3 regions of the Micromonospora humida genome follow, and region 1 is predicted to be linked to each of the others. Evidence: riboswitches for the same ligand, from Rfam matches in the RefSeq annotation. Region 1 holds a riboswitch; each other region holds the start of a gene.
What was found. A riboswitch is a leader RNA that binds a small molecule or an ion and turns the genes downstream of it on or off. The one in region 1 is predicted to bind cobalamin.
Positions count from the first base shown of each region.

Region 2: linked by a shared signal. The riboswitch ahead of cobN (cobaltochelatase subunit CobN) and the one ahead of bluB (5,6-dimethylbenzimidazole synthase) in region 1 are both predicted to bind cobalamin.
Region 3: linked by a shared signal. The riboswitch ahead of JQX11_RS02825 (ribonucleoside-diphosphate reductase subunit alpha) and the one ahead of bluB (5,6-dimethylbenzimidazole synthase) in region 1 are both predicted to bind cobalamin.

Region 1 is NZ_JAFEUC010000001.1:830,673-840,932, forward strand. Features, by position in the region: gene JQX11_RS03370 (saccharopine dehydrogenase family protein) at 1-157, opposite strand, end outside; gene JQX11_RS03375 (TetR/AcrR family transcriptional regulator) at 260-853, shown strand; gene JQX11_RS03380 (hypothetical protein) at 994-1,434, opposite strand; gene JQX11_RS03385 (tetratricopeptide repeat protein) at 1,585-4,212, shown strand; gene JQX11_RS03390 (hypothetical protein) at 4,246-6,105, opposite strand; gene JQX11_RS03395 (GNAT family N-acetyltransferase) at 6,461-6,760, shown strand; gene JQX11_RS03400 (hypothetical protein) at 6,885-7,229, opposite strand; gene bluB (5,6-dimethylbenzimidazole synthase) at 7,303-7,947, opposite strand; cobalamin riboswitch at 7,984-8,181, opposite strand; gene JQX11_RS03410 (hypothetical protein) at 8,438-9,196, opposite strand; gene JQX11_RS03415 (hypothetical protein) at 9,193-10,233, opposite strand; gene JQX11_RS03420 (AMP-binding protein) at 10,230-10,260, opposite strand, start outside.
Region 2 is NZ_JAFEUC010000001.1:123,025-133,284, forward strand. Features, by position in the region: gene cobO (cob(I)yrinic acid a,c-diamide adenosyltransferase) at 1-284, opposite strand, end outside; gene JQX11_RS00570 (VWA domain-containing protein) at 284-2,575, opposite strand; gene cobN (cobaltochelatase subunit CobN) at 2,572-6,294, opposite strand; cobalamin riboswitch at 6,604-6,733, opposite strand; gene JQX11_RS00580 (hypothetical protein) at 7,328-7,663, opposite strand; gene JQX11_RS00585 (aldo/keto reductase) at 7,754-8,653, opposite strand; gene JQX11_RS00590 (MFS transporter) at 8,727-9,968, opposite strand; gene JQX11_RS00595 (AfsR/SARP family transcriptional regulator) at 10,259-10,260, shown strand, end outside.
Region 3 is NZ_JAFEUC010000001.1:689,306-699,565, forward strand. Features, by position in the region: gene JQX11_RS02795 (PEP/pyruvate-binding domain-containing protein) at 1-2,117, shown strand, start outside; gene JQX11_RS02800 (TetR/AcrR family transcriptional regulator) at 2,124-2,690, shown strand; gene JQX11_RS02805 (hypothetical protein) at 2,809-3,195, shown strand; gene JQX11_RS02810 (hypothetical protein) at 3,333-4,052, opposite strand; gene JQX11_RS02815 (oxidoreductase) at 4,108-5,010, opposite strand; gene JQX11_RS02820 (helix-turn-helix transcriptional regulator) at 5,138-6,025, shown strand; cobalamin riboswitch at 6,053-6,266, shown strand; gene JQX11_RS02825 (ribonucleoside-diphosphate reductase subunit alpha) at 6,388-8,763, shown strand; gene JQX11_RS02830 (ribonucleotide-diphosphate reductase subunit beta) at 8,817-9,794, shown strand; gene JQX11_RS33680 (DUF7402 domain-containing protein) at 9,860-10,260, opposite strand, start outside.

The DNA.
Region 1 (10,260 bases):
CCGAAGCGGCCACGATCGTCGGCAGCCCGTCGGCGGCGGCCTTCAGCCGTCCGGCGTCCCGGCCGACCAGCACCGGCTCGATGCTCCGTCGGCGCAGTTCGGCCGCGATGGCGCGCCCGCTGCGTCCGGTGCCGCCGAGGATCCATACGTCGGTCATGGCACAGCTCCGCCCTGGTGCGGCAGCCGCCCCAGTGACGACACGCCGTGTCATCACCATACCGTCGACGACACGTCATGTCATCACGGCTACACTGGGATCATGGCCCGATGGCGACCGGATGCCCGCGAGCGGCTGCGGCAGGCGGCGCTCGAACTCTTCGCCGAACAGGGCTTCGCCGCTACCACGGTGCCGGCGATCACCGCGCGGGCCGGCCTGACGACGCGCACGTTCTTCCGGCACTTCGCCGACAAGCGCGAGGTGCTCTTCGCGGACGAGGCCGAGATCAGCGCCTTCGCCACGAAACTCATGGCCACGGCGCCCACCGACGAACCGCTGACGTTCATCGTCGCGGGCCTGCGCACGGTCGCCGAGACCTACTTCGAAGGCCGCAAGGACGACCTGCGGCAACGGCGCGCCATCGTGGCGTCCGACCCGGGGCTGGGCGAACGCGACCAGCACAAGCGCGCGATGCTGGCCCAGGTGATGCGGGACGGCTTCCGCGCCCGCGGCCTCGACCCGCTCCGGGCCGACCTGCTCGCCGAGACAGCGGGAACCCTGATGTACGTGTCCGTCGCCGCATGGCTCGAAACCGACGACGGTCGCCGGCTCGGCGACATCATCGACGTCGCACTCGCGACGCTGCGGGCCGAACTGGAAGGGCTGCCGAACGGTCAGGGTGCTTCGCAGGGGTGAGACCGGCGCGAGCGGCACCGGTGGACGGCACCACCGCACGGCCGCACGCCGGTCACCGACCCGGCTCCGCCCGGGTGCCACTCATCGGTCGGGCGTCGCTGCGACCGGGCTGCTGGCCGCAGTCACGCCCACATCCACGGCTACCCCTTGACGGTGACCTGGTGTTTCGCACAGGCAGCGATCAACCTGGGGACTGCGGCGGCCAGGTTGCCCTGCCGTAGCTTCACCGTCTCCGGCGCATCGCGCGGATCCTGCGCCCGTTGCACCCGCTGCACCATGCCCACCGCGAAGACCCCGGCAGACCGCAGATCCTCGTGCGCGGAGCGTTGGAACAACTCCCCCACCCGCTGCACCTCGTCGTCCGGGGCGACCTCGCCCTCCCCGGCCCGCACCACGAATCCGGCCGACCGGCAGGCCGTCACCCCCGGATCCTCGTCCCCCCGGTCAGCGAGCTGCCAGTACGCCACCGCGCCGCCACCCAGGGCGAGCACCGCGAGGGCCGCCACCGACGGGATGACCCATCGATGCCGTCGTCGTGGCACCTCGGCGGTGGGCCCGACCCAGGAGTGGTCGTCAGTCACCCGGACGTCCTTTCTCGACACTGCTCACGCGGGAGCGAAAACTACCACCCGCCGCACACGACCGGCACCACCAGCCAGAGACACGGGAAGCGCCTTTTCCGATACGATGAGCTACATCCGCACACATCTATGAATGCTTGAGATCGACCGATGACCGCTACCCGAGCGGACGGCGCGTCTGCCCTGCTGCCGGACCCGGGTCGGGCCCGCACACTCGACGAGCTCACCGCGGCGCTGAGGTCCCTGAAGCTCTGGGCCGGAAGCCCGTCCTACGAACGGATCACCAACCAGGTCAACCACGCCTGGCGGACCGCCGGCCGTCCGGTCGGCGAGTGGACCAAACGTCCCACGGTCGTGGACTGTTTCAAGCCCGGCCGGCGACGACTGAACGCCGACCTCGTCACCGCGATCGTGCGGGCCCTGCACCCGGACGAGGGATACGTGCACCAGTGGCGTCAGGCGCTCCGGGTGCTCGGCGGGGAGGCCCAGGCCGCCACCGTGGTACGGGTCCAGGACCGGCTGCCGCCCGACCTCGCCGGGTTCACCGGTCGCGCCAGCGAACTCGACCAGCTCCGGCACACCCTCGGCCACCACCGACACACCACCGGGGCGATGGCGGTCGCGATCGAGGGCATGGCCGGGGTCGGCAAAACCCAGCTCGCCGTCCACGCCGGACACCTCCTGATCCGGGAGTCCCGCTTCGACCGGACGCTCTTCGTCAATCTGCGCGGGTTCTTCCCCGACCCCGCCCGGCCTCCCGCGGACCCGGCCGCCGTCCTGGAGGGGTTCCTGCGCCTGCTCGGCGTACCGGCCCACCAGATCCCCCACGACCTGTCCGCCCGCACGGCGGCCTACCGCGACCGGCTCACCGGCACCCGTACCCTGATCGTGCTGGACAATGCTGCCGACGTCGACCAGGTCCGGCCGCTCCTCCCCGAGGTGCCCGACTGTCTCACCCTGATCACCAGCCGGCGGATCCTGTCCGACCTGCGGCCGGCCACGCGCCTGGTGGTCGACGTGTTCACCGAGGACGAGGCCGTCGACTATCTCGCCCGGGTCGTCGGCCGGATCCCCAGGGGTGACGACCCGGACGCGGCGGCGCGTATCACCCGACGATGCGGCCATCTCCCCCTGGCTCTCGACCTGACCGCCGGACACATGCGGGCCACCCCCGGCTGGACCCTCACCGACCACGCCGACCGGCTCGACGAACGCCACCTCCAGCGACGCCTGGAAACCGGCGTCGAACTCGCTCTCGACCTCTCCTACCACCATCTGCCCACCGACCAGCGACGGCTGCTGCGGCTGCTGGCACTGCACCCCGGGCAGGACAGTGACGCCTACGCTGCCGCCGCCCTGACCGGCACCGGCCTGGACACCACCCGCACGCACCTGGACCACCTGTGCCGCGACCATCTCCTCCAGCAGTCCGCCTCGGGCCGCTACACGTTGCACGACCTCGTCCGGGCCTTCGCCGTCACCCGTGCACACGACGAGGTACGTCCCGCCGACCGTCGGGAAGCCCTCACCCGCCTTTTCGACCACTATCTCGCCACGGCGGCCACCGCGATGAACGCCCTACACCCCGCCCAGGCGCACCTTCGTCCCCACGTTCCGCCGACCGGCACACCCGCCCCCGACCTGGCCAACCCGGACAGCGCTCTGGCCTGGCTCGACATCGAACGGCCCACCCTGGTCACCGTCGCGGCCCACACCGCCGGCCACGGCTGGCCCGGCCACACGACGCGCCTCTCGCGCATCCTGTACCGCTACTTCGCCGGCGGTCACGGCAGCGACGCCGTCACCGTCCACCAGCACGCGCACCACGCGGCCCGGCACACCGGCGACGTCACCGAACAGGCCCACGCCCTGACCGATCTCGGCGTCGCCTATCTCTGGGTCGCCCGGTACGAGTCCGCCGTCGAGCACCTCACCACGGCCCTGCACCTGTTCGGCCAGACCGGACACGGGTTCGGGCAGGCCCGGACCCACACCAACCTGGGCGTCGCCGAACAGCGGCTCGGCCACTACCGCAGGGCCGCCGCCCACTTCGCGCAGGCCCGGACCGCGCACCTACGGACCGGCGACCAGACCGGCCAGGCCCGCGCGTTGAGCAACCTCGGTGACGTCGAACAGCGCCTGGGCCACTACCGCAGAGCCGCCCGGCACCTCCGACAGGCACTCGCCCTGTACCGACGGAGCGGAGACCACGCCGGTGAGGCGGTGTCGCTGGCCAACCTCGCGGAGGTCGACACCCGGTCGGGGCGGTACGGGGCGGCTGCGGAGAACCTGGACCGGGCGCTCGTCCTGTTCCGTCAGGCCGGTCACCGCAACGGCGAGGCCTGGGCCCTGGACGGGCTCGGCACCCTCCACCGCCACCTCGGACAGGCCACCGAGGCCGCCCGACATCATCGGCAGGCCCTGACGATCCTGCAGACGACCGGGGACAGGCACGGCGCGGCGTGGGCGCTCAACGGGCTCGGCGAGGCCACCCTCGCCGCCGGCCACGCCACCGACGCGCTCACCCACCACACTGCCGCCCACACCATCGCCGCCGAGATCGGCGCCCGGGACCAGCGGGCCCGTGCCCAGGCCGGACTCGCCGGCGCCCACCGCGCCCTCGACCGGCACGATCGGGCCCGCGACCACTACCGGCAGGCCCTGACCATCTACACGGACCTCGGCACCCCCGAAGCCGACCAGATCCGCGCCTGCCTCGCCGCCCTCGACGACGCAGGTCCCCCGGAGCTGACCGTGCGGTCCCCGGAGCTGCCCTGATCTCCGGAGACCGCACGTTCCTGGCGGCTGGGGTCACCCGCCGGCCCGTCGACATCCCGCCGGGGAACACGTCGGGGTGGGGCAGGTCGGATGGGTGGTGCCGGGTATGCAGACCGGTGGCTGCACGGGATTGGCGTCGACGTCCGGTCGTTGCAGTCCGACGTAGACGGTGGCGGCGGATGCGCCGAGCACGCCGACGTCCAGGGCGCACGTGTCCAGCCACAGCGTGGCGACCTGCCGGGTGCGGCAGAGCTCCTGCGCCCACAGCCTGGTGTTCTGGTTGAGGTTGCCGGCGTAGAACGGTGCCGTCGGGTTGCCCACGGCGACGGCGGTGCAGGGTTGCAGCAGGGTGGCGGAAGGGCTGACCCGCCAACTGTTGCCGAACCTGTCGTAGAGGTCGGCATGGGAGAGCGGCACGCGCAGGGCGCCGCCGCCCTTGACCTCGAGGTAGTGCGGATCGTCATCGGGATTGCCCAGGAGGCCGCGCACCGTCGGCGCCCCGGGTCCGACGCCGATGCCCAGGTCGAGGTACCCCGTGTTGGCGGTGGCGCGGACGCTGTTACCCGACGGGTCCTTGAACGTGTACACGTTGTTGACGCGGTCGATCGCCACCCCGTTGGGCAGCAGCAGTGACCCGCCGGTCGGCAGGCTGGTGGTGGTGCCGTTCACCACCAGCCGTGTCCCGTCGCACAGTGCCAGCCTCGCGTTGCCCATCCTCAGCGCGACCGACCGGTTGACCGAGGTGTTGGGCCAGGTCGAGCCACCGGGCGCCTTGCGGGTCTGCACCTCGAATGTCGAACCGGCCTGGGCCTCGACGAAGTCGCCCGTGGCCTGGAAGTCGTAGAACAGACCGCCGAACGTGTACTGGTGGGTGTCGCCGATGACCGCGGCGATGCGGCAGGCCGACGCCGCCGCCGGACCCTGGACCGACTCGTTGATGACGACGGCCGGCGCCGGGCTCGACGGGACCGGACCCGGGGGGCCGAAGTTGAGGTTGTTCCGCTCACTGCTGAAGCCGAAGTTCTGACAGTCGGGCCTGACCGGGCTGCCGTCCTCGACGGTCGTGCGGACGTTGAAGCTCGCCTCGGGATTGAACTTCGCCGTTGAGCCGTGGCCGTAGCCAAACACGTTGAACTCGACCTGCGTCCACTCCGAGGCGGGTTCCTGGGGATCCGGTGGCAGAACGTGGAGGATGCCCGCTCCCGTGGACGAGTAGATCCGCCCCGAGCCGTCGTTGAAGGTGACGGTGTCGGTCTCCTGCCCATCGGCCGTCTTCGCGACCGAGCCGTCCAGTCGCAGGGCCGGCTTCGCCATGCTCTGGATCGGCAGGTAGGGCAGCTGGATCGCGTCGGTCTTGCGCGAACAGTGGGTCTCTGAGTCGTCCGGTGCCTCGGTCCACCCCGGTGGGCACGGCTGGCTCGGGTCCGGGTTGTAGTGCAGCAGCCAGTACTCGACGTAGAGGCGGCTGGGGCTGGGGTCCGGATTGGGATTGCCGCCCCTGGTGCCGTCGTTGGCGAACACGAACTGCTTCCAGCCCCGGCACAGGCCGGCGGTCGGTGAACCGTTGCACTCCTGGACCCGGAGGTGGTTGGTGTTGAGCTGGAACGAGTAGCTGCCCGGCATGGTCGGCCCGTCGGTCGGGACGCTGGTCACGCTCAGGTTCTGCTGGTTCACCTTCTCAAAACTGCCGGACGCGCGGGTGATCGGACCGGCACCCGTCGGCCTTCCCGTCACGATCCCGATCCCGCCCCCGACGTCCCGCCGGGGAGCCTGTTCGAGGTTCGGGGCCATCGGAGCCGACGGCGGGGCCACGCACCCGGTCTTCTGCCACACCAGTTCGGGATAGGCCGCGGTGAAGCACCCCTGCGCCGACGGCCGCGGCACCTTCACCATCGTCGAATGCCAGTCCTGAAGATCCCCCTGGGCAGCCGGGGGTCTCCCCTCCCCGCTGGCATGTACCCCCATCCCCAGCAGGACCGCCGCGATCGTGATGCCCACCAGCCCGGATGGTGACCGGTGTTCTCGCGGTAGCAATCTCATCATCGTTCCCTCCCACCACAGGTGGAATAGCTCGGCGCCCGCCCTCGGGGCGGGCCTCGCCGACGAGCGTCGCGTGACGTCGGGCCGTGCGGGGGATCCCCATACAAACCCATACCTGCTCACCCGGCAGCGTTGGTGCACCGAGGTGGCGTCCGGTCCGCCGGACACCGCGTCCGACGCCCTCCGCAGTACGGGAGGTGATGCGAGGATGACGGCCGTGGTGAGCATCGACTCGTTGACTGGACGTGACCGCGAAGAGTGGGAGGGTTTGACCCGGCGTTTCCCCGCGCACTGGGCGGGCCGGCCGGGTCGACCCGCAACCGAGGTCGACGACGAGGGCTACGAACGCACGTGGCAGCGCCTGGTGGACCGCGAACAGATCCGGGGCATCTGCGCACGGCGCGACGGTGAGATGGTGGGCATCGCGCATTACCTGTTCCACGCCGCCGTCTACCGGGGATACATCCTGTACAGCTACTCACGAGCTGCGGCCATCACCACGACGTGACCGGCGTCCGGTCGTCGGTGCCCGTGGTCCCGGAAAGTCCGGCGTCGACGCCCGGGTGGTGGTCACACCAGAGCCCGTCCGGCGTGCGCGCGTCACCCGCGCGTACGCCGGACGCCGGACGGCCCTACTGCCAGGGGCCGCTGCGGCAGATGAACTGGGTGGTGCCGCTGTACTGGGTGGTGCCGCCGTCCACATAGCTGTAGCTGGCCCGCACGGGGTGGCCGAGGTTGCTGGCCGGGCAGGTGGCGAAGAGGGTCGGCGCGGCGGTCGTGAAGGTGCCGACACTGCCGGAGTACCAGGTGATGCTCCAGGTCGTCGTGCCGGTGCTGCTGGCGTCGCAGTAGAACTGCGACGCGCCGGACTCGCAGAAGGGCGCCGGGGCGGCGGCGAGTGCCGGCGTGGCGCCGGCGGCGGCGAGGCTCAGGACGGCGAGCGCGGACGCCGCCAGCACCTTGACGGTGGTACGCATGAAACTCCTCCCAACGTGGCCGAGTGATGACTCAGTGCGACGCCAGCCTAGCCGTCGCATCGACGTACCCGAATTAGCTGTTCGGTTGGTCGGTCCCCCGCCGTAGCCACCGGTCGTGGTGGACCGCCTCGGTGAGGGGCCTGCGCCGCCGCCACCCGTGCCGCTCCAGATCGGGCACGGCCTCCAGGTGGGTGACCGGCCCGACGCAGAGCCAGGCCACCGGCCGGATGCCGGCCGGCACACCCAGCAGCTCGGCCAGGAACGGCTCCCGGTAGAAGGACACCCACCCGACGCCCAGCCCTTCGGCGGTGGCGGCGAGCCAGAGGTTCTGGATGGCCAGGCAGACCGAGTAGAGGCCCGCGTCGGCGATGGCGTGCCGCCCGAGCACCGCCGGGCCGCCGCGCTGCGGGTCGTAGGTGACGACCACCGACAGCGTCGACTCCAGCACCCCGTCGATCTTGATACGCGCTAACCGCTCGGCCGCCGCACCGTCCAGGGTGGCGGCGAACGTCGCCCGCTCGGCCTGCACGTGCCGATGGAACCGGCGACGGACGGCCGGGTCCCGGACCAGGACGAAATCCCACGGCTGCGAGTTGCCGACGCTGGGCGCGGCGTGCGCGGCGTCGAGAATCCGGTGCAGGGTGTCGGCCGGCACCGGCTCCCCGGTGAACTCGGCCCGGACGTCCCGGCGGCGGTGGATGGCGTCGTAGAGTTCCACAGGCAGGCTCCCGCTGCGCTCGGCCCACCCCGACGGGTGGGCGCTCGACGCGAGGCCGGTCTTCGGACTCCCGGATCAACGCCGACCCGTCCGCCTTCCCAGCCCTTGGGCCAGTGGCTGCGCTCCTCGCGCCTGGACGGTCGCTCCCCGGTCACCGCGGCGGGCCCGTGCCGGAATCACACCGGCTTCCCGATTCTCCCCGCGTGCGCGGGGCACCTCGCACGATCATGCCGTCGCCGATGCTAACCCGCACCACCGACGCCGGCCGGCCACGGCCCGGCCCGACAGCACACGCAGCGGGTCCCGGTGTTCCGGCGTCCACGTGGACGCCGGGGTGTGCGACGTCCTCGCCGAGGTGTCCGGCGGTCAGGCCCACCACGAGGCCCTCCGGTCGCTGGACTCCCGTGCGGCCGGAGGAGCACGACGACGCTCTCGGCGGCGGTGAGCGGCTGACACCGGTCCGATCCCGACCGGCCTGGGCTCGGCTCGGTCACCGCTCGATGCTGGCGTACTCACAGACCGCCGCCGGAAAGCCGCCCGCGCCGAAGCGCAGCTCGACGACGTGCCCGTGGGCGGTCTCGGTGACCGCTGGTGTGATCGACTGACCGGCCCGCGCCGGTCGCAGGTACCAGCACCGGCTGGTGTCGGTACGGCCGGGCGGCACCCCCGCGTCGGCCAGCGCGTTCTCGCCGCGCTCCAGGTAGCACGCGAAGAAGACGTGGTCGTTCAGATCCGTCTCCCGGTCGCTGAAGGTGAAAGCCGCCGTCTCGGTTCCGCCGCTGCGGGGTCGTCGCGGCAGCTCCGGCAGCAGCGGCGAGTCGCCGCCGAAGCCCGGGGGCGCCTCGGTGCGCGGTGTGGGTCGTGCCCCGGCGCCGGCGTCCAACCAGGTCCACCGGCTGGTCCACACCGCCACCACGGTGCCGTCGGCGGCGCGCAGGGTCAGCTCGTCGTGCCCGCCGTACCAGCCACGCCGGTCGACGCCGAGGGTGACGGCCAGTTCGGCGTCGAGCGGCGCTCCGGGAAGCACCCGCACCGGCGGGGTGTACGCCTGCACGTACCGCACCACGGCGCGGACCCGGTGCCGTTCGAAGTAGGACCAGCGGTCGAGGCCGGCCGTCTCCTGCCACCAGCCGGCGGAGACCTCGTCGAGGAGGTGCACCAGCTGGGTCGGTTTCAGGGTGCCCCGTTGGGTGATGGCCGGATAGCGGGCCTCGGTGCCCGTGCGGTAAACCCTGGACCCGACGGTCACGGCAGTGGTCCATCAGCCCGCGGTCGGCCGGGCCGCAGCGGTTTGATGGTGGTGCCCACCGCGAGCGGACGGGTCCGGCCCCCGCAGTGGTGTACCGCCATCGGACCCTCCGCCCGGCAGGCGCAGGGCAACACCCGGTTGAGGCTGGAGCCGATGCAGAACTCCTCGAAGGCGGTCCGGTCGCCGGGAAGCAGGCGGGCCAGCAGCGCCATCACCGGGTCCACCGCCTTGATCCGGCCGTCGTCGTCGCGCACCTCCAGCCAGGCGTGGTCGAGGTCCATCATCCCGATCAGCCAACCCCGCCGGGCGTACGCCTCGTACCCCATGGCCCGGCACTCACGTTCGAGGTACAGGCTGGCGGAGACGCAGTTGACCACCCCGTTGGCGAGGGTGTCGTCCGGGTCGACCTGCCAACTCGACGGCAGCATCTGGAAACGCGGCCCGCCGTGCCGGATGTCGGCGAAGAGCCGGGCCAGCCGGGGGGAGACGATCCGGTCCGCCCGGCCCGCGGTGACCAGGTCCAGGTCGACGGTGACCAGGTCGGGTACGGCCGGCAGCCGCACCTCGTCGTCGGTCACGGTCACCGGCCCGGCGGCGCTGGTCCAGCCGGAGGCCGCGCCACCGGTCAGCTCCGGAACCGGTCGGTGCAGCAGCCAGCCGGGGTCGGTGCCGCATCCGCCGTCCGGGCACCTCAGGGTCGCGGTCATCCGCCAGGACCTCGGTTCGGTCCAGGTGGCGGCGGGCTTGAGGGAGAACCGGAAGGCGAACTCCCAGCCGATCTCCGGCAGGCTGTTCCCGCTGCCCGAGTAGAGACCCAGGTTGATCAGGTCGTAGTGGCAGAACCGCCGTTCGTCGCCCTCGCCGGTGACCGGCAGACCGGCCTCGACCAGCAGATCCAGTGTCTCGGCGGGGCAACGCAGCAGCCCCAGCGCGCCCGCCCGGTCGACGGTGGCCTCGCGGTGGGCCGGCGGGACGAGGGTGATCCGGCGCAGCGCGGCGAGCCAGCTGTCGGTCTGCGCTGCGGTGACGGCGCTCATCGCGGCCACGCTGCGGGCTCGGCGGAG
Region 2 (10,260 bases), 710 kb from region 1:
TCGCCCATCTTGTGCCAGGCCACCGGCGCGCCCTGCCCGGTGTCGGCGTGCACCTGGCCCAGGGCCCGGAAGGCGTTCTCCTCACCCACCCGCCACTTGGCGCTCTTGACGAACTGGAACACCCCGATCGGCAGCCCGGCCGTCCAGGCCCGCAGCGCCAACCCGAACGCCGCCGTCGACTTCCCCTTCATCTGCCCGGTGTGCACGATGGTCAGCGGGCGGTGCCGCCGCTGCCGGGTGGTCAACCCGTCGGCGGGGACGTGTTCCGGCTTTCCCTGCGGCATCAGCGCACGCTCCGATTCGCTCCGACGGTGGCGAGCCCGGCCAGCGGGTCGGCGGTGACCGTGTCCAGGCGGTGGTGGGTCGCGCCGAGCTGACCGGCCAGCCGGTGGGCCAGGTGCAGCCGGACCGGGCCCGACTCACAGTCCACCACGACACAGGGCGCGCCGGTGGCGGCGAGCACCGCCGCCGCGCGCGCCGACCGCTCCAGCGGCCGGTGCCCGGCGGTGGCCCGGCCGTCGGTGACGACCAGCACCAGCGGACGCCGTCGCGGGTCCCGCAGCCGCTGCACCCGCAGCAGGTCGGCGGCGGCGAGCAGCCCCTCCGCCAGCGGGGTACGCCCGCCGGTGGGCAGCTCGGCCAGCCGCGCCGACGCGGCCAGCACCGACGAGGTGGCCGGCAGCAGCACCTGCGCGCCGGCACCCCGGAAGGCGACCACCGCCACCGTGTCCCGCCGCTGGTAGGCGTCGGTGAGCAGGGCCAGCACCGCACCCTTCACCGCCGACATCCGCTGCCGCGCGCCCATCGAGCCGCTGGCGTCGACGACGAACAGCACCAGGTTGCCCTCGCGGCCCTCCCGGACCGCCTCCCGCAGGTCGTCCGGGCGCAGCAGCAACCGGCCGTCGCACCGGCCCCGCCGGGCCTGGTGCGGGGCGGCGGCACGCAGGGTCGCCGGCAGGTGCACCGCCGCCGGCCGACCGGCCGGCACCCGGGCCCCGGTGGTCCGCCCCCGCCCGGTCCGGGCCCGCGAGCGCCGGCCGGGCACCCCGTCACCGACCCCCGGCGCGGTGAACAACCGGGCCGTCAACCCCCGCTGCGGTACGGCCACCGAGCCGGTGCCCGCCGGGTCACCCGGGTTCGCGGTACCGCCCTGGCCGGGTCGCCCGGGGCGGGCACCGGTGTGCTCGGCGGAGCCGTCGTCGGGGCGTCCCGACCGGCCGTCGGCGCGGTGTCCGGTGTCCGGTCCGTCGTCGCCGGCCGGTCCGCCGTCGTCGATGCGGTCCGGCCACCGGTCGTCCCCGGACTGTGGGGAGGCCGGACCGGTCCGGGCGCGCGGGTGGTCGTCGTGGCCCGGCGGACCACCGGCGTCCTGCGGCCCGCCGGTGGCATCCTGCGGCCCACCGGCGTCATCGGGTGACTGCGGGCCCGACCCGCCGCCGGGGCCGCCCGCCGAGGGGCCGCCCGGCCCACCGCCGTCCGGGCCGCCGGGGTCACCCGGACGGGCCGGGCCGGTGTCCGGCGGATCGTCGTCGGGGTGCTCGTCGCGGGCCCGCTGCAACGCCTCGTCGAGGCGCTTCTCGTCCAGGCCCGGGGTGTCGAACGGGTCACGGCGACGGCGGTGCGGCAGGGCGAGGCGGGCGGCGACCCGCACGTCCTCGGCGGTCACCCGGTCCCGCCCCTGCCAGGCGGCGTGCGCGACGGCGGTCCGGGCGGTGACGATGTCGGCGCGCATCCCGTCCACGTCGAACGCGGCGCAGACCTCGGCGATCTGCCGCAACGCGGCGTCGGGCAGCAGCACCGCGTCGAGCCGGTCCCGGGCGGCGGCCACCCGGGCGGCCACCTCCGCGTCGGCGGCGGCCCACCGGGCGGCGAACCCGGCCGGGTCCGCGTCGGCGGCGAGCCGGCGGCGCACCACCTCCACCCGGACGACCGGGTCCCGGCTGGCCGCCACCTCGACGGTCAGCCCGAACCGGTCGAGCAGCTGCGGACGCAGCTCACCCTCCTCCGGGTTCATCGTGCCCACCAGCAGGAACCGGGCGGCGTGACTGACCGAGACGCCCTCCCGTTCGACATGGCAGCGGCCCATCGCGGCGGCGTCCAGGAGCAGGTCGACCAGGTGGTCGTGGAGCAGGTTCACCTCGTCGACGTAGAGCACCCCCCGGTGGGCGGCGGCGAGCAGGCCCGGCTCGAAGGCGCGTACCCCCTCGGCGAGGGCCTTCTCCAGGTCCAGCGAGCCGACCACCCGGTCCTCGGCGGCACCGACCGGCAGCTCCACCAGCCGGGCGGGTCGGCGCTCGACCGGCGCGGCGGCCGGGTCCTCGTGCCCGGCGGCACCCGGGTGCGGACCGTCCGGGCAGGTCGGGTCGGGGGCGGCCGGGTCGCAGCCGAACCGGCAGCCAGCGACCCGGTCCACCGGCGGGAGCAGGGCGGCGAGGGCGCGGACGGCGGTGGACTTGGCGGTGCCCTTCTCGCCCCGCACCAGCACCCCGCCGATCGCCGGGCTGACCGCGTTGAGCAGCAGCGCCAACCGCATGTCGTCCATCCCGAGCACGGCCGAGAAGGGAAAACCGCTCATTGGAGATCCTCCAGGTCGCCCTCGGTGGCCAGGTAGGTCTCCCGGAGGCGGTCCAGGGTGGTGGGGTCGGGGGCGGCCCACAGGCCGCGTTCGGCGGCCTCCAGGAGCCGTTCGGTGATGCCGCGCAGCGCCCACGGGTTGGACCGCTCCAGGAACTCCCGGGTCGCCCCGTCGAACAGGTACGCCTCGGCGAGGCGCTCGTACATCCAGTCGTCGACGACCCCGGCGGTGGCGTCGTAGCCGAACAGGTAGTCCACGGTGGCGGCCAGCTCGAACGCGCCCTTGTAGCCGTGCCGGCGCATCGCGGCGATCCACTTCGGGTTGACCACCCGGGCCCGGAACACCCGCCGGGTCTCCTCGCCGAGGGTGCGGGTGCGCACGTCGTGCGGCATCGCCGAATCGCCCACGTACGCGGCCGGGGCGGCCCCGGTGAGGTGGCGCACCATCGCCACCATCCCGCCGTGGTACTGGAAGTAGTCGTCGGAGTCGACGATGTCGTGCTCGCGGGTGTCCTGGTTCTTCGCCGCCACCGCGATCCGGGCGAAGGACCGTTCCATGTCGGCCCGCGCCTCCCGCCCGTCCAGGCCCCGGCCGTAGGCGTAGCCGCCCCAGACGGCGTACACCTCGGCCAGGTCGGCGTCGGTACGCCAGTTGCGGGCGTCGATCAGCGGCAGCAGCCCCGCCCCGTACGCCCCGGGTTTGGAGCCGAAGATCCGGGCGGTGGCCCGCCGCTCGTCGCCGTGGGTGGCGAGGTCGGCGGCCACGTGCGCGCGCAGGTAGTTGTCCCCGGCCGGCTCGTCGAGGGCGGCGACCAGCCGTACCGCGTCGTCGAGGAGGGCGACGACATGCGGGAACGCGTCGCGGAAGAAGCCGGAGATGCGGACCGTGACGTCGACCCGGGGCCGGCCCAGTTCCGCCACCGGCACCACCTCGACGCCGGTGACCCGCCGCGACCGGTCGTCCCACACCGGCCGGCAGCCGAGCAGGGCCAGCACCTCGGCGATGTCGTCGCCCTGGGTACGCATGGCGCTGGTGCCCCACACGGTCAGCCCGACCGACCGCGGGTACTCCCCGGTGTCGGCGAGGTAGCGGGCGAGCAGCGAGTCGGCCAGCGCGACCCCGACGTCCCAGGCGTTGCGGCTGGGGATCGCCTTCGGGTCGACGGAGTAGAAGTTGCGGCCGGTGGGCAGCACGTTGACCAGCCCCCGGGTGGGCGACCCGGAGGGTCCGGGCGGCACGAACCGGCCGTCGAGCGCGCCGAGGGTGTGGGTGATCTCGTCGGTGGTGCGGTCCAGACGGGGCACCACCTCACGGGCGGCGAACCGCAGCACCTCGGCGGCGTCGGGGCAGGACCCACCGGTCACCTCCGCGACCACCGGGTCGGCTCGGTCCGGATCCCAGCCGAGGGTCTCCATGCCGAGGACGAGCCGCCGGGCCAGCCCCTCGATCAGGTCCACCGCGTCGGCGGCGGTGACCGCCGGCCCGTCCACGACGTCGGTCAACGCCGTCGGCACCGCCACCCGCGCCCCGGGCTCGGCGAGCAGCGCCTGCTCGTCCAGGCCGTAGCCGGCGGCGAGGGCCTGCCGCAGGCCGGGCAGCGCCCGGCTGCCGCCCCACACCTGCGGTGCGCGTAGCACGGCCAGGACGAGGTTGACCCGGGCCTCACCGGTGGGCACCCCGGCCAGGATGTGCAGCCCGTCGCGGATCTGCACGTCCTTGACCTCGCACAGGTAGCCGTCGAGGTGCAGCACGAAGTCGTCGAAGTCGTCGGCGGCGGGCATCGCCTCGGTGTGCAGGTCGTGGTGGAGTTCGGCGGCGCGCACCAACTCCCAGATCTGCCCCCGGACCACCGGCACCTTCGCCGGGTCGAGGGCCTGCACGGTGGCGTACTCGTCCAGCAGCTGTTCGAGTTTCGCCAGTTCGCCGTAGGTCTCGGCGCGGGCCATCGGGGGCACCAGGTGGTCGACCACGACGGCGTGCGCCCGCCGCTTGGCCTGGGTGCCCTCGCCGGGGTCGTTGACGATGAACGGGTAGACCAGCGGCAGGTCACCGAGGACGGCGTCGGGGGCGCAGTCGGCGGCCAGGCCGAGTCCCTTACCGGGCAGCCATTCCAGGGTGCCGTGTTTACCGAGGTGCACCACCGCGTCCGCGCCGAAGCCGCCGTCGGCGACCGGCGCAGCCAGCCACCGGTAGGCGGCCAGATAGTGATGGCTGGGTGGCAGGTCGGGGTCGTGGTAGATGGCGATCGGGTTCTCGCCGAAGCCGCGCGGCGGCTGGATCAGCAGGGTGACATTGCCGAACCGCAGCCCGGCCAGGACGATGTCCCCGTCGTCGGTGTAGAGCTGGCCGGGTGGCTCACCCCAGTGTTCCCGCATCCGGTCCCGCAGGTCGACCGGCACCTGGTCGAACCAGCGCCGGTAGGTGTCCCCCGGCACCCGGGCCTCGGCGGCGGCCAACTGTTCCGGGGTGAGCCACTCGACGTCGTGGCCCCCGGCGGCGATCAACGCGTGGATCAGCGCGTCCCCGTCGGTGGGGGGCGGCGCGTCGCCGAGGTGGTATCCGGCGTCGGCGAGGGCGGCGAGCAGCCGGACCGCCGAGGCGGGGGTGTCCAGGCCGACGGCGTTGCCGACCCGGGAGTGCTTCGTCGGGTAGGAGCTGAGCACGACCGCCACCCGCTTCGTGGCGTTGGGCAGGTGGCGCAGCCGGGCCTGCCGGACGGCGATCCCGGCGACCCGGGCGGCCCGCTCGGCGTCGGCGGCGTAGACCGACAGCCCGTCGGCGTCGATCCGCTTGAACGAGAACGGCACGGTGACGATCCGACCGTCGAACTCGGGGATGGCCACCTGCATGGCCGCGTCCAGCGGGGACAGCCCGGCGTCGCTGGCCGCCCACTGCTCCCGGGTGCTGGTCAGGCAGAGCGCCTGGATCACCGGCACGTCGAGGGCGGCGAGCGCGCCGACGTCCCAGGCGTCCTCGTCGCCCCCGCCGGAGGCGTCGGCGGCGACCGTCCCCCCGGCGGCGAGGACGGTGACGACGAGCGCGTCGCAGCGGGCGAAGAGGTCCAGCGGCCCGTCGCCGGGGGTGAGCCCGCGCAGCGATCCGCAGAAGATCGGCAGCGGTTCGCCGCCGGCCGCGTCGACCGCGTCGGCCAGGGTCTGCACGAAACCGGTGTTGCCGGCCAGCGCGTGCGCCCGGTAGAACACGATCCCCACCGTGGGCCGCCCGCCGCCGTCCTGCCGCCCGGCCGGTCCGGCCACCGGGTCCGCCCCGTCGACCGGGGTGGACGGGCGGTGGTGGTCGAGGATGCCGTAGGGCGGGGTGGGGGTGGGCGGGTCGAAGCCCTCACCGGTGAGCAGGACGGTGTCGGAGAGGAACCGGGCGAGCTGGGCGAGGTTGTCCGCGCCCCCTTCGACCAGGTAGGACAGCGCTTCGGTGGCCACCCCGGAGGCCACCGTGGAGGCCGCCATCAGCTCCGCGTCGGGCACCGCCTCGCCGCCGAGCACGATCGTGGGGACGCCGGAGCCGAGCACCGCCGCGAGGCCGTCCGGCCACGCCTGCCGCCCGCCGAGCAGCCGTACGACGGCCAGGTCGACACCGTCGAGCAGGGCCGGCACGGCGGCCACGTCGACCCGGGTGGGGTTGGCGAGACGGTAGTCGGCGGCGCTGGCGCGGGCGGCGAGCAGATCGGTGTCGGCGGTGGACAGCAGCAGGATGCGCACGTTCGGCTCCGGAGAGTGACGTCCGGCTCGACCACGGGGCCGGGCCGAGCGGGGCGGGAGGGACGCCGGTCAGCGGCGGCGGAGGTCCGACGTACCCCGCCGGCGGCGGGGCACCCGGACCGGCCGTCAGCGGTACGTGGCAGGCCGACCGCCCCGGCGACGGCCGGCGACGGTGGGAGAGGTGGGAGCGCGCGGCGGCGCGGGCTCGACGGTGATGCGGAAATCACCGACCGTGATCGGGTCGGCAGTGACGCTGTGCGTCATCGGGTCCTCCTCGGGTGTCCACGCCCTGGGGTTCTCCGACGGCCGAAGTATCCTGGCTCCCGGATCGACGCTCACCCCCGGCCTTCCAACCGTGCACGCACGGTCGTGACCCACGAGGGGGGATCGCTCCCCGGTGACAGTGGCGGGACCGCGTCGGAATCGCACCGACTTCCTTCACTGCCGTCAGGCCGCGAATGCTGCCACACTCCTCACCCCGAGGTCAACGGCGGCCACCGGCCCCGCGACGGCGCGGAACTGGGCGGCACGGAGCTGATCCGGGCGGCACGGCCCTGGTCGGTCGGGACACCTCTCTCGCACGCTGTCGAGCTGATGATGTCAACGACTCGGGACCGGCACGGCCGACCTGACCGGACGGTTGGCGCGCCGGGTAGGGCCCCCCGACACGCCGGGGCCGGGGCAGCCTGAGGGCGGCGGCCCCGGCCCGGTGCCGCGGGGCCGCCCCCTCCGGTGCCGCAGGCCCTCCGGTCACAGGCCCATCCGGTGCCGCGCCACCCCGGCCACCCCCGACCTGGCGGTACGGGTCGTCCCACCCGGCGGGGCCGATCCGTCGCCGTCATCAGCTCGAAAGGGCCCGCGACGACATACCCCCACACCCCTGCCCCGCAGTGGCAGGCGACCGGGGCGGCCGGCGGTCGCACCCGCCGCCGTGGCCGCACCCCCACGGACCCACATCCCACGGACCCACATCCCACGGGCCGACATCCCACGGGGGCCACCACCCCGCCACGCCGCACGCGCGGCTGCGGGGTCAGCGGAGGCGACGCTCGGGGTGGGCCCGGTTCCAGGCCCGCATCCGCTCCGGGTATCCGGTCTTCGCCGCCTCGTAGAGGGGCACCGCGTGCCGGTGGGCCAGCTTCGCCGCCGTACGTGGGGAGCCGGTACGGCGGCGGATCCACTCCCCGTCGTGCGCGATCGCCACCACCGTGGTGTCGGTGGCGGTCGTCTCGGGTTCGAGATAGAACTCCACCCCCCGGTGGGCGGCCACGAAGTCCGCCAGCGCGGTCAGGTCGTCCCGGGTGGCCTCCCGGTCGAGCTTCGTCGGGATGCCCTCGTCAGCCCGGGTCCGTCGGCTGAACCAGCCCATCTGCCCGTCCTCTCCTCGGCGTCCCTCCAGTGGAGCACCCCCACCTGGAAGGGCGCTGCGAACCCGGTGACAGCCGGCTGAGCGGCCCGTTCACCGCCGGTCGAGGGCGGCCAGTTCGTCGGGGGTGAGTCGCAGCGCGGCGGCCGCGACGTTCTCGGCGAGGTGGGCCGGGTCACCGGTGCCGGGGATGGCCAGTACGTGCGGGCCCTGGTGCAGCGTCCAGGCGAGGCGTACCTGCTGCGGGGTGGCGTCGTGGGCGCGGGCGACGGCGTGTACGGCCGCGCCGTGGTCGGTGCGGGCCCCGCCTTCGCGGTTGCCGCCGGTCAGGGAGAAGAACGGCACGTAGGCGATACCCCGGGCACCACACTCGCGGACCATGGCGTCCTGGTCGCCGCGGTTGTCCAGCGCGTAGTTGTTCTGCACGCAGACCACCGGGGCGATGGTCTGCGCCTCGTCGAGGTGGTCGAGGCGGACGTTGGACAGACCCAGGTGCCGGATCAGGCCGGCGTCGCGCAGCTCGGCCAGCGCGCCGAAGCGTTCGGCCACGGAGTCCGGCGCGGGCCGCTTGACGATCCGCAGGTTGACCAGGTCGAGGTGGTCGCGGCCGAGCCGGCGCAGGTTCTCCTCCACCTGGGCGCGCAGCTGCGCCGGGCTGGCCTCCTCGTGCAGGCCGGTCGTCGGGTCGTCCCGGAAGCCGACCTTGGTGGCGACGACCAGCCCTTCCGGGTACGGGGCGAGCGCGGCGCGGATCAGTTCGGTGGCGTACCTGGCGGGGCCGGTGCCGACCTTCAGGGTGCCGCCCGGCGAGACGTAGAACGCGGCGGTGTCGATGTGGTCGACCCCCAGTTCGACGGCCCGGCGCAGGACGCGCAGCGCCCGGTCCCGGTCGGGGTGGGCGGTGATCCGCATCGAGCCGAAGCCCATCCGGTGCACGGTGCGGTCACCCAGGGTCCAGCGGCCCGCCGCTGCGGCGGTGATCTCGGTTGGCATCCGGCGACCCTAGCCAGCGGCGGTGGCCCGGCGTAACGGCCGCGCACCCGATACCGGCCGGGGCCGACGACTGTTAGATTTTCTGTATCGGGCCGGCGGGTGTCTGCGGCGCGGCACCGGCCGGCGGACGGGTCGCCGGCACCAGGGCCAGGGTCGGAATCAGCAGCACCGGCACCACCAGCAGGGCGTGCAGGATGCCGACGTGGTCGCCGAGCAGACCCAGCAGCGGCGGGCTGGCCAGGAACGACGTGTAGCCGAGCACCGCGACGACGCTGACCCGGGCGGGGGCGCGTTCCTCGTCGTCGGCGGCGGCGCTCATCCCGACCGGGAAGCCGAGCGATGCGCCGAGTCCCCAGAGGACCACCCCGACGACGGCGAGCGGCCCGGAGCCGGCCAGCACCGCCAGCAGGGAGCCGGCGGCGGCCAGCAGGATCGTGCCGATCAGCACCGGTACCCGGCCCCAGCGGTCGATGGCCACGGTGCCGGCGGTCCGGCCGATGGTCATGCCGGCGACGAAGACCCCGAAGACGGCGGCCCCGGCGGCCTCGCTGACCCCGTAGCCGTCGACGAAGGCGACCGCCAGCCAGTCGTTGGCGCTGCCCTCGGTGAACGCCATCACCAGCACCAGCGCGCCGATGAGCAGGGTGCGCGGCTCCCGCCAGGCCGCGAGCAGACCACCCCGGCGGGCCGACGCGGCACCGTCGGCGGTGGAGGCGGGCAGGGCGGGCAGGAAGTTCCGCGCCCCGAGCAGGGTGCCGCCGAGCACCACCGCCGCCAGCACCGCCAGGTGCACGGTGATCGGCACCGCGAGCCGGGCCGCGCCCGCGCCGAGCCCGGCGCCGGCCACCGAGCCGAGGCTCCAAGCGGCGTGGAAGCGGGGCAGGATGGTGCGACCGAGCCGTTTCTCCACCGCCGCGCCCTCGACGTTCATGCCCACGTCGCAGGTGCCGGAGCCGTAGCCGAGGGCGAACAGGCCGACCGCGACGCCGGGCAGCGAGCCGAGCGGGGTGGCGATGCCCACCCCGGCCAGGCCGACCGCCACCAGCACGGTCGAGGCGACGACGGTGCGGGCCGGGCCGAGCCGCTGGGTCACCAGGCCGGCGGTGGTCAGCGCCAGCACCGCGCCCCCGGACATGGCCAGCAGCAGCAGTCCGAGCCGGCCGGCGCTGAGGCCGAGCGCGTCGCGGACCGCCGGGACCCGGGAGAACCAGGTCGCCACGGCGAGGCCGTTGAGGGCGAAGACCACCGCGACTCCGGTACGGGCGGCCCGTACCACCGGGGGTGGGACGGCTCGGTCATCGGTGGCGGTGTTCACGGCGCGCGGTCCTCTTCCCCTGGCGTGGCCCTTCCGGCCCGGCTTTCCCGGTGTGGTCGTTTTCCCGGCCCGGTGTGTCCCGTCCGGGCCCGACGTCCCACCGCTGATCTCACACCGCTTTCGTCACGGCCACAAGCGCGATGTGCCCCTTACCGCAGCGGCGCGGCCGAACGGAGATGGCGCGGCACCGTCATTATTGATCGATTAACTTCAATCAGTGGTGGGCACTGACGGTACGGGGGCACGCGCATCGTGGGGGATTCGTGAAGTTCGGCATACTCGGAACATTTGT
Region 3 (10,260 bases), 140 kb from region 1:
GCTTCGCGGGTCAGCACGACACGGTGCTGAACGTCGAGGGCGAGGCGGACCTGCTGGCGGCGATCGGCACGTGCTGGGAATCGCTGCACGGCAGCCGGGCGGCGGCCTACCGCCAGGCGCGTGGGACCGACCCCGCCGACGTGCACATGGCGGTGGTGGTGCAGCGGATGGTCGCTCCGGTCCGGGCCGGCGTGCTCTACACGGCGAACCCGGTCACCGGCAACCGCACCGAGATGCTCGTCGAGGTCGGGCCGGGCACGACGGTCGTCGACGGCCGCACCGAGGTGACGCGCGTCGTGCTGGCCGATCCGGCCGGCAGCGCGGACCCCGGGTGGCAGGGCGAGCTGTGGGCCGCCGGCCGGCGGGTGCAGGCGCACTTCGGCACGCCGCAGGACGTCGAGTGGGCGACCGACCACGACGGGACGCTGTGGTTGCTCCAGTCGCGGCCGGTCAGCACGCTGTTCCCGGTGCCGCCGCAGACCGACGACCTGCGGGTGTACGTCGAGTTCGGCAACGTGCAGGGGATGCTGCGACCGGTCACCCCGATGGGCATGGCCACGCTCCGCGCGATGATCGCCGCCATGGTCGCCTCGCTCGGGATGCGGGTGGAGATCGTCGACATCGGCGGGCGGCTCTACGGCGACCTGACCGACCTGGTCCGTCGGCCCGCCAGCCGCCGACGGCTCGTCCGGTTGATGGCCGTCGACTTCGGGCCGCGCGCCCAGGCGGTGATGGAGCACGTCCTGCGGGACCCCCGGTTCGCACCGTCCGGCGGCAGGTCCCGCCGACCGGCGGACGCATCGCTGTCGACGGCGCTGCGGGCCCTGCGGGGCATCCTGCGGGCGCTGGCACGACCGGACGCGGCACGGCGTCGGCTGGTCGCGGCCGTCGACCGGCTACGGGCCGAGGCTGCGGCACCGGCGCACCTGCGGACGGCCCACGAGCGACTGCGGTTCGTCCGCGACCACGGCGACGGCGACGGCGGTGCCGCCGACGACATCACCTGGCCGATCGTGGCCGGGATGCTCGCCTCGGCCCTGCCCGCCCACCTGCTCAGGGGGGTCGCCACCGAGGACGAGATCCACGCCGTGCTGCGCGGCGTCCCGCACAACGTGACCATCGAGATGGATCTCGCGCTGTGGGCGCTGGCCTGCGCCGCCCGCCCGCACCGCGAGCTGCTCCTCGACACGCCACCGGCGGAACTTTCGGCCCGGTACCTGCGGGGCGCGCTCCCCGAGATCGGCCTGTCCGCCTTCCTGTCCCGCTACGGCCACCGGGCGGCGGCCGAAGCCGACGTCGGTGTGCCGCGCTGGGCCGAGGACCCCACCCCGGTCTTCGCTGCCGTCGCCAACTACCTGCGGTTGACCGACCCCACGCAGGCACCCGACCGACGGTTCGCCGGGGCCGCCGCAGCCGCCGGGGCCGCGCTCGACGAGCTGGCTGCCCGGGTCCGCCGACGTCGCCCGGTCCGGGGCCGGATCGCGATCTTCCTGTTGCGGCGGGCACGACGGCTGGCGGGGCTGCGGGAGTCCGGGAAGTTCGCCGGGCTGTACCGGCTCCGGACCGTACGCGAGCAGTTGCTGCTCATCGGGGCGACGCTGTTCCCGGCGGCGGACGACGTCATGTTCCTCACCCTCGACGAGGTCGAGGCGGCCCTCGACGGCGCCGACCTGACCGGGCTGGTCGCGCGACGCCGGGCGACCCACCGGCGCGAGCTGCGCCGCCGGGTGGTGCCGGTGGCGCTGCTGTCCGACGGGACGGACGTGGAGAGCACCCTGCCGGCCCCCGCCGACGGGGCGGGACTGCTGCGGGGCGTGGGAGCGGCGACGGGTAGGGTGACCGGCCCGGCCCGGGTGGTCACCGACCCGGCCACCGCGTACCTCGAACCCGGGGAGATCCTCGTGACCGCCACCACCGACCCGGGCTGGACGCCGCTGTTCCTGACCGCCGGGGCGCTGGTCACCGAGACCGGCGCGATCATGGCGCACGGTCCCACCGTGGCCCGCGAGTACGGCATCCCGGCCGTGATCAGCGTGCCGGGCGCCACCTCGCGGATCGTCACCGGTCAGGTGATCACCGTGGACGGCGCGGCCGGCACCGTGACGACGGCACGGTAGGCCCCGATGCCCAGGAAGGTCGATCCCCGTCAGCGCCGCACGCTGATCGCGGACGCGCTCATGCGGGTCGCCGCCGACCGGGGTCTGGAGGCGGTGAGTCTGCGGCACGTGGCCGCCGAGGCGGGGGTGTCCGCGGGCATGGTGCAGCACTACTTCACCACCAAGGACGAGATGATGGCCTTCGCGCTGTCCGTCGTCCGTGACCGGGGTCGGGCCCGGGTCGAGGCGGCGGTCGCGGCACTCGGGCCGGACCCGCAGCCCCGGCTGCTGCTGCGCACCCTGCTTGCGGCGTTGCTGCCGCTGGACGAGGCGGCGCGCGAGGACGGGCGGGTGGCGTTGGCGTTCCTGTCCTGGACCGCACTGCACCCGGCGGCTGCCCCCGGCCTGCGGCCGGACACCGCGCAACTGGTGGAGTTCATCGCCGGGCTGCTGCCGCGTGCACCGGCGTCGGACGCTGCGGCGGGACTGCTGGCGCTGGTGGAGGGGCTGGGGGTGTACCTGCTCGGCGGGCAGTACACCCCGGTGCAGGCGACCGCCGCCCTCGACCACCAGTTGGACCTGCTCTTCACCTGACCGGAGGCTGTCTCGCCGGGTCGGCGGTGCCCCGGTGCCCACCGTTCGCCGTGCGGGTGCGGCCGACCCGTGTAATCCTCTGTGGACAGTGATCGTCACCTATCGACAGGGGACTTCCATGCGATCTCGGCTCCTCTCCATCGCCTCCGCGCTGACGCTCGCGGTGAGCGGCTCGGTGCTGGCCCTGATACCCGCCAGCCCGGCCAGCGCCCACTGCGACGGCCACGGGCAGCACCCGGACCGCTACAGCGGGGGCGGAATCTCGTGGGGCGACGGGACCTACATCCACGCCTACCCGCACCGGGACTGCCAGTCCAGGGGCCAGGGTTATCCCAGTCAGAACATCGACGTGCACTGCGCCACGCTGACCGGCGACCTGTGGTTCTTCGTCCGCAACACCTCCACCGGGATCAACGGGTGGGCCCGCCGGGACGCGCTGCGCTTCTCGCAGACCGTCACCATCGCCGACTGCTCCAACGGGCTCGCCCCGCACCGCGTCGCCTGACCGGGGCTGCCGGCCCGGCACGGCGTGCCCCTCGACGTTTCGAGCGGTGCGCAGGTGTGACGGGACCCGGCAGCCCGGGGTGGACGGCAACCGCGTCCACCCCGGGCAGGCCGGCCCCGCAGGTCGACCCGACGGCGTCAGGTCAACAGCGCCGGGCGCAGCTCACCACCCACGTTGATCGTGCCGACGACCCGGTCGCCGGTGAGGTCGAAGACGTCGACCGCCCGGTTGGTGCGCATGAGTTCCCGCACCGACGGCGGCAGCGACGGGGGTTCCTTCATCGCCGCCCGGACGTCGCGGGTGGTGGAGATCAGCCGACCGACCAGCGACGCCCCGTCGTGGTCCACCCGCACCCGGCCGTACTCCCAGCCGCAGGTGGTCAGGTCGAGCACCTCGAACAGGCGGGCGAGCAGCGGATGGGGGTCGGTCGCCCGGACGAACTGCGCCGCCCGGGTGCCGACGACCGTGGTGGCGGCGGCGACGTGCACGTACGGGTGCAGGCCGCCCGGCAGCGCGAACAGCGGCCAGTGCAGCCGGCCACCGGCCTCGCGCCACAGTGGCCGGTAGTTGCGCCGGTCCACCGGGAACCGCTGACCGGTACGCCGGTACAGCTCCGTCGTCTGGGCCAGCAGGTCCGCGTGGGCCGCGTCGGCGAACTCACCGACGATGCCGGCCGCCACCGCCAGGCCGTCGCCGTCGTCGAGCAGCCCGACCATCGCCGCCACCTGCTCGGCAGGTCGGACGGCCAGGTGGGCGCCGAAGCGCTGCCGCACCTCGGCCGACAGCGCCGCCTGCCGGACCGGATCCTCCTGGACCTGCCGGCCCCCGCCGCCCAGCACCCGCCCGAGCCATCCCATGTCGCCTCGTCTCCGCCGCCCTCACCGACCGCAGCCATGCTAGTGCGGCCCGGCGTCAGAGACAGCGCACGCCGGTCAGTTCCTCGGCCGCCGTCCACAGCCGCCGGCCGACGGCGGGATCGGTGGCCTCCCGGCTGGCCCGCACCTCGGTGACCGGCCCCCAGGTCTGGAAGAACCGGGCCGGGCCGAAGAACTGGCCGCCGTGGACCTGCGGGTCGGTGGCGGCGCGCAGTTGGGGCAGCGCACCCTGCTCGACCGGCTGGGTGGCCAGCAGGCCGAGCCGGGCGATCACCCGGCCGCGCCGACCCTGGTGGGACCAGGCCCGGGGAGTCAGGTTGGTGCGGGTGACACCGGGGTGGGCCAGCACGCTGATCACCGGCGACCCGGTGGCGCGCAGCCGGCGGTCCAGTTCGATGCCGAAGACGGTGGTGGCGAGCTTGGACCTGCCGTACGCGGTGGAGCCCCGGTAGCCGCGCTCGCCCATCAGGTCGGTGAAGTCCAGGTGTGCGTTGCGGTGGGTGATCGAGCTGAGGCTGACCACCCGGGCCGCCCGCGCCGCGGCCAGGTTGCCCAGCAGCAGGCCGGTCAGCGCGAAGTGGCCCAGCAGGTTGGTGGCGAGGTGCAGCTCGTGGCCGTCCACGCTGGTGCGGCGCGGGCCGAGCAGCACCGCGCCGGCGTTGTTGACCAGCAGGTCGAGCACCGGACGGTCGGCGGCCAGGGCCGCCGCGAACTCCCGTACCGAGGCCAGGGAGGCGAGGTCCAGCTCGCGTACCTCGACGTCGCCGCCCATGCCGTGGGCGGCCCGCCGGCCGGCGGCGGTGTCGCGCACGGCGAGCACGACCCGGGCGCCCCGCCGGGCCAGGGCGGTGGCGGTGACCAGGCCGAGGCCGGAGTTCGCGCCCGTCACGACGGCGGTGCGGCCGTGCTGGTCGGGGATGTGGTCGGCGGTCCAGGTCATCTGCTGCTCCCTGACGGTCGGATCGGACCACCGACGCTAGGGCCCGACCGGGCGGGGCCGGTCGTACCCGGTTGCCTAGGTCCCGCAGACCTACCCACGCCGGTCCGGGCCGCGCCACACTGGCGACATGACCCGTCCGTACGCCCGTGAACTCGGTGACTTCCTGCGTGCCCGGCGCGCCCGGTTGCACCCCCGGGACGTCGGCCTGGAGCCGGGTGGACGACGCCGGGTCACCGGGCTGCGCCGCGAGGAGCTGGCGCTGCTGGCCGGGTTGAGCACCGACTACTACCAGCGGATGGAGCAGGGCCGGGAGGTGCGCCCGTCCGACGACGTGCTGGACGGGCTCGCCGCCGCGCTCGGCCTCGACGACGCGGAACGCCGGCACCTGTTCACCCTGGCCCGCGCCGCCCGCCGGCCGACGCCCGCCCGGGTCGACCACGGCCCGGAGCGGGTGCCGGAGAGCACCAGGCGGCTGCTGCGGGTGCTGGACACCCCGGCGGTGGTGCTCGGCCGGCACCTGGACCTGCTCGCCTGGAACGCGTGGGCGGTGGCGCTGCTCGGCGATCCGGCGGACCACCCGCCGGACCGGCTCAACATGCTGCTGCTGATGTTCGACGAGGCGGCGACCCCGGTGCGGCGCTGCGCGTCCTGGGAGCAGCAGGCCATGGACTACATCGGCATGATGCGCGCCGCCGTGGCCACGGACCCCACCCACCCCCGGGCCACCGCCGTCGTCGGTGAGCTGAGCATCCGCAGCGCCGAGTTCCGGCGGCTGTGGGCCCGGCACGACGTGCGCGGGTCGGTCAGCGGCACCAAGACCTTCCAGGTCCCCGAGGTCGGTGACATCGTCCTGGACTGGGACACCTACCCGCTGCCCGGAAACCCCGGCCCGGTCATGCTGGTCTTCACCGCCGAGCCCGGCAGCGCCGACGCCGACGCGCTGCGGCTGCTGGCGTCACTGCGGGCCACCGGGCGGTCGGATGAGAGTTATCCGACACACCGACGCGACATCTAGTGTTGCCTCTCCCCCATCTACGCCATATATGGTGTGCCACGCAGCTGGTTCGGCCGGGCCCGGTGGTCCGGTCGAGGCAACAGGGAACCCGGTGGAAATCCGGGACTGCCCCGCAGCGGTAAGTGGGAACGACCGCCGTCATCGAGCACTGGACCGCGAGGTCCGGGAAGCGACGGCCAGTAGGCGACCGACCCCGGTCACGCCCACGAGTCCGAAGACCTGCCAGTGCGCCGTGCGCTGCTGCGCGCGGCGGTCGGAGGTCGCGCGGGACGACCGACGCCAGCACCCGGGCCGGCCGCCGTGCCGCGCCCGTCGGCGTCCTCCCGCGTCCCGATGGCCATCGGTGACAGCGAGGAGAGGTCATGACGAGCACAGCGCAGAGCCCACCGTCCGACGTCGACGGCGCGCAGCCACGCCGGCCCGCGATGCGGGTCCGCAAGCGCGACGGCGACACCGAGCCGGTGGACGTCAACCGGATCGTCACGGCCGTCGCCCGGTGGACCACCGACCTGGACGAGGTCGACCCGCTGCGGGTGGCCACCAGGACGATCAGCGGCCTCTACGACGGGGCGACCACGGCCGAGCTGGACAAGCTGTCGATCCAGACGGCGGCGGAGCTGATCGGCACGGAACCGCAGTACTCCCGCCTGGCGGCCCGGCTGCTGGCCGCCTACGTGGACGAGGAGGTACGTGGGCAGGAGGTGACCTCGTTCAGCGAGTCCATCCGGTACGCCCACGGCCTCGGCCTGATCGCCGACGACACCGCCGCGTTCGTGGCCCGGCACGCACGCCAACTCGACGACGCCGTCGACCCGGCCGGTGACCTGCGGTTCGAGTACTTCGGGCTGCGTACGGTGGCCGACCGGTACCTGCTGCGGCACCCGCAGTCGCGGCTGGTGGTGGAGACCCCGCAGTACTGGCTGCTGCGGGTGGCCTGCGGGCTGTCCACCACGCCCGACGAGGCGGTCGGGTTCTACCGGTTGATGTCGTCGCTGGCCTATCTGCCGAGTTCCCCGACGTTGTTCAACTCGGGCACCCGGCACACCCAGATGTCGTCGTGTTTCCTGGTCGACTCGCCGCGCGACGAGCTGGACTCCATCTACGAGCGCTACCACCAGGTGGCGAAGCTGTCGAAGTTCTCCGGCGGCATCGGCATCTCCTTCACGCGGGTGCGCGGCCGGGGGGCGCTGATCCGGGGCACCAACGGCCGGTCGAACGGGATCGTGCCGTTCCTGAAGACCCTCGACGCCGGGGTGGCGGCGGTCAACCAGGGCGGCCGGCGCAAGGGGGCGGCCTGCGTCTACCTGGAACCCTGGCACCCGGACGTCGAGGAGTTCCTGGAGCTGCGGGACAACACCGGTGAGGAGGCCCGGCGCACCCACAATCTCAACCTGGCCAACTGGATCCCCGACGAGTTCATGCGCCGGGTCGAGGCCGACGGCGACTGGTCGCTGATCGACCCGTCGGACGCCCCGGAGCTGCCCGACCTGTACGGCGAGGAGTTCGACGCCGCGTACCGGGTCGCCGAGAAGAAGGCGGTCCGCACGGTGAAGGCCCGGGACCTGTACGGGCGGATGATGCGCACCCTGGCACAGACCGGCAACGGGTGGATGACGTTCAAGGACCCGGCGAACCGGCTGTCCAACCAGACCGGCGTGCCGGGCAACACGATCCACCTGTCCAACCTGTGCACCGAGATCCTGGAGGTCAACAGCGACACCGAGACGGCGGTGTGCAACCTCGGCTCGGTCAACCTCGGCGCGCACCTCACCGCCGACGGCGTCGACTGGGACAGGCTGCGCGCCACGGTCCGTACGGCTGTGGTGTTCCTGGACCGGGTGATCGACATCAACTACTACCCGGCCGAGCAGGCGGCGGCGTCGAACCCGCGCTGGCGGCCCGTCGGGCTGGGGCTGATGGGGCTGCAGGACGCGTTGTTCGCGCTGCGGCTGCCGTTCGACTCGCCCGGTGCCCGGGAGCTGTCCACCCGGGTCCAGGAGGAGATCTTCCTGACCGCTCTGGAGACCTCGACCGGCCTGGCCGAACGGTTCGGCGCGCACCCGGCGTACCCGCAGACCCGGGCGGCCCGGGGTGACCTGCACCCGGACCTGTGGGGGGTCGAGCCCACCCAGACCGCGCGGTGGGCGGCGCTGCGCACCCAGATCGCCGCGCACGGCCTGCGCAACTCGCTGCTGGTGGCGATCGCCCCGACCGCCACGATCGCGTCGATCGCCGGCTGCTACGAGTGCATCGAGCCGCAGGTGTCCAACCTGTTCAAGCGCGAGACCATGTCCGGCGAGTTCCTCCAGATCAACACCTACCTGGTACGCGAGCTGAAGGCGCGCGGCCTGTGGACCTCGGAGATCCGCGACCGGATCAAGCGGGCCGAGGGTTCGGTGCAGGGCATCGTCGACCTGCCCGCCGAGGTGCGGGAGTTGTTCCGGACCGCGTGGGAGCTGCCGCAGCGGGCGCTGATCGACCTGGCCGCCGCGCGGGCGCCGTACGTCGACCAGTCGCAGTCGCTGAACCTGTTCCTCAGCGCGCCGACCATCGGCAAGCTGTCCTCGATGTACCTGTACGCCTGGAAGTCCGGGCTGAAGACCACCTACTACCTGCGGTCGCGTCCGGCGACCCGGATCCAGCAGGCCACCGTCACCGTCGCCCCGGTCGTGGCGGCCGACGCCGAGGCGCTGGCCTGTTCCCTGGAGAACCCCGAGAGCTGCGAGGCGTGCCAGTGACCACCGTCGACGAACCCCGCACCGCCGGGCGGCAGCTGCTGCTCGACCCCGGCATGGACCTCACCCTGCGGCCGATGCGCTACCCGCACTTCTTCGACCGGTTCAAGGACGCCATCCGCAACACCTGGACGGTGGAGGAGGTCGACCTGCACTCCGACCTGGCCGACCTGGAGCGGCTGTCGCCGGCCGAGCGGCACCTGGTGTCCCGGCTGGTGGCGTTCTTCGCCACCGGTGACACGATCGTCGCCAACAACCTGGTGCTCAACCTCTACCAGCACGTCAACTCTCCCGAAGGCCGGCTCTACCTGTCCCGGCAGCTGTTCGAGGAAGCCGTGCACGTGCAGTTCTACCTGAACCTGCTCGACACGTACGTCCCCGACGAGCAGGAACGGTTCGCCGCGTTCGCCGCCATCGAGAACATCCCGTCGATCCGGCGCAAGGCCGAGTTCTGCTTCCGCTGGATCGACTCGGTCTTCGAGCTGCGGGAGCTGCGTACCCGCGCGGACCGGCGGGCGTTCCTGCTGAACCTGATCTGCTTCGCCGCCTGCATCGAGGGGCTTTTCTTCTACGGCGCGTTCGCCTACGTCTACTTCCTGCGGTCCCGGGGCCTGCTCAACGGGTTGGCGTCGGGCACCAACTGGGTTTTCCGCGACGAGTCGATGCACATGGCGTTCGCCTTCGACGTGGTGGAGACCGCCCGGCGGGAGGAGCCGGACCTGTTCGACGCCGACCTGGAACGTCAGGTGACCGAGATGCTCGCCGAGGCCGTCGAGTGCGAGGTGCAGTTCGCCGAGGACCTGCTCGACCAGGGCGTGTCGGGGCTGTCGCTTGCGGACATGCGGACCTACCTGGAACACGTCGCCGACCGGCGGCTCGCCCAGCTCGGCATCGCGCCGCGCTACGGCGCGCAGAACCCGTTCGCGTTCATGGATCTGCAGGACGTGCAGGAGCTGTCGAACTTCTTCGAGCGTCGGGTGTCGGCCTACCAGGTGGGGGTCAGCGGCAGCGTCACCTTCGACGACGACTTCTGACCGGCGCGGCCGGGGCCCGGTCCGGTGGTCACACACCCCCACCGGACCGGGCCTCGGCCGTCCGCTCAGGGGCCGGCGTTGCCGAACACCTCGATTTCGGCGAGGCCGACGTTGACGGTGCTGCCGCCGACCCCGGTGACGGTGAGCTTGACGCTGGTCACCGTCTTCGCCGCCGGGAGGATGACCTCCGTCGGACCGCCGCCGTTGTCCAGGGCACCGACGGCCGTGGAGGTGCCGTCGCTGAACAGCAGGGTGCCGCCGGTGATCTGGTCGTTGGGGTTGGGCCGGTCGTAGAGGACGACCCGGCGGACGGTGCGCGGGCCCGGCCAGCTCAGGGTGAGCTGGGTGCCGACGCCGCCGTAGACGGTCGCCCACTCCCGGGTCTGGTCGTCGGGCCAGCCGGCGACCACCCCGTCGACGGCCTTGGCCGCCGTCTGCCCGCTGCCGGTGTCCTGGCTGGTCGCGG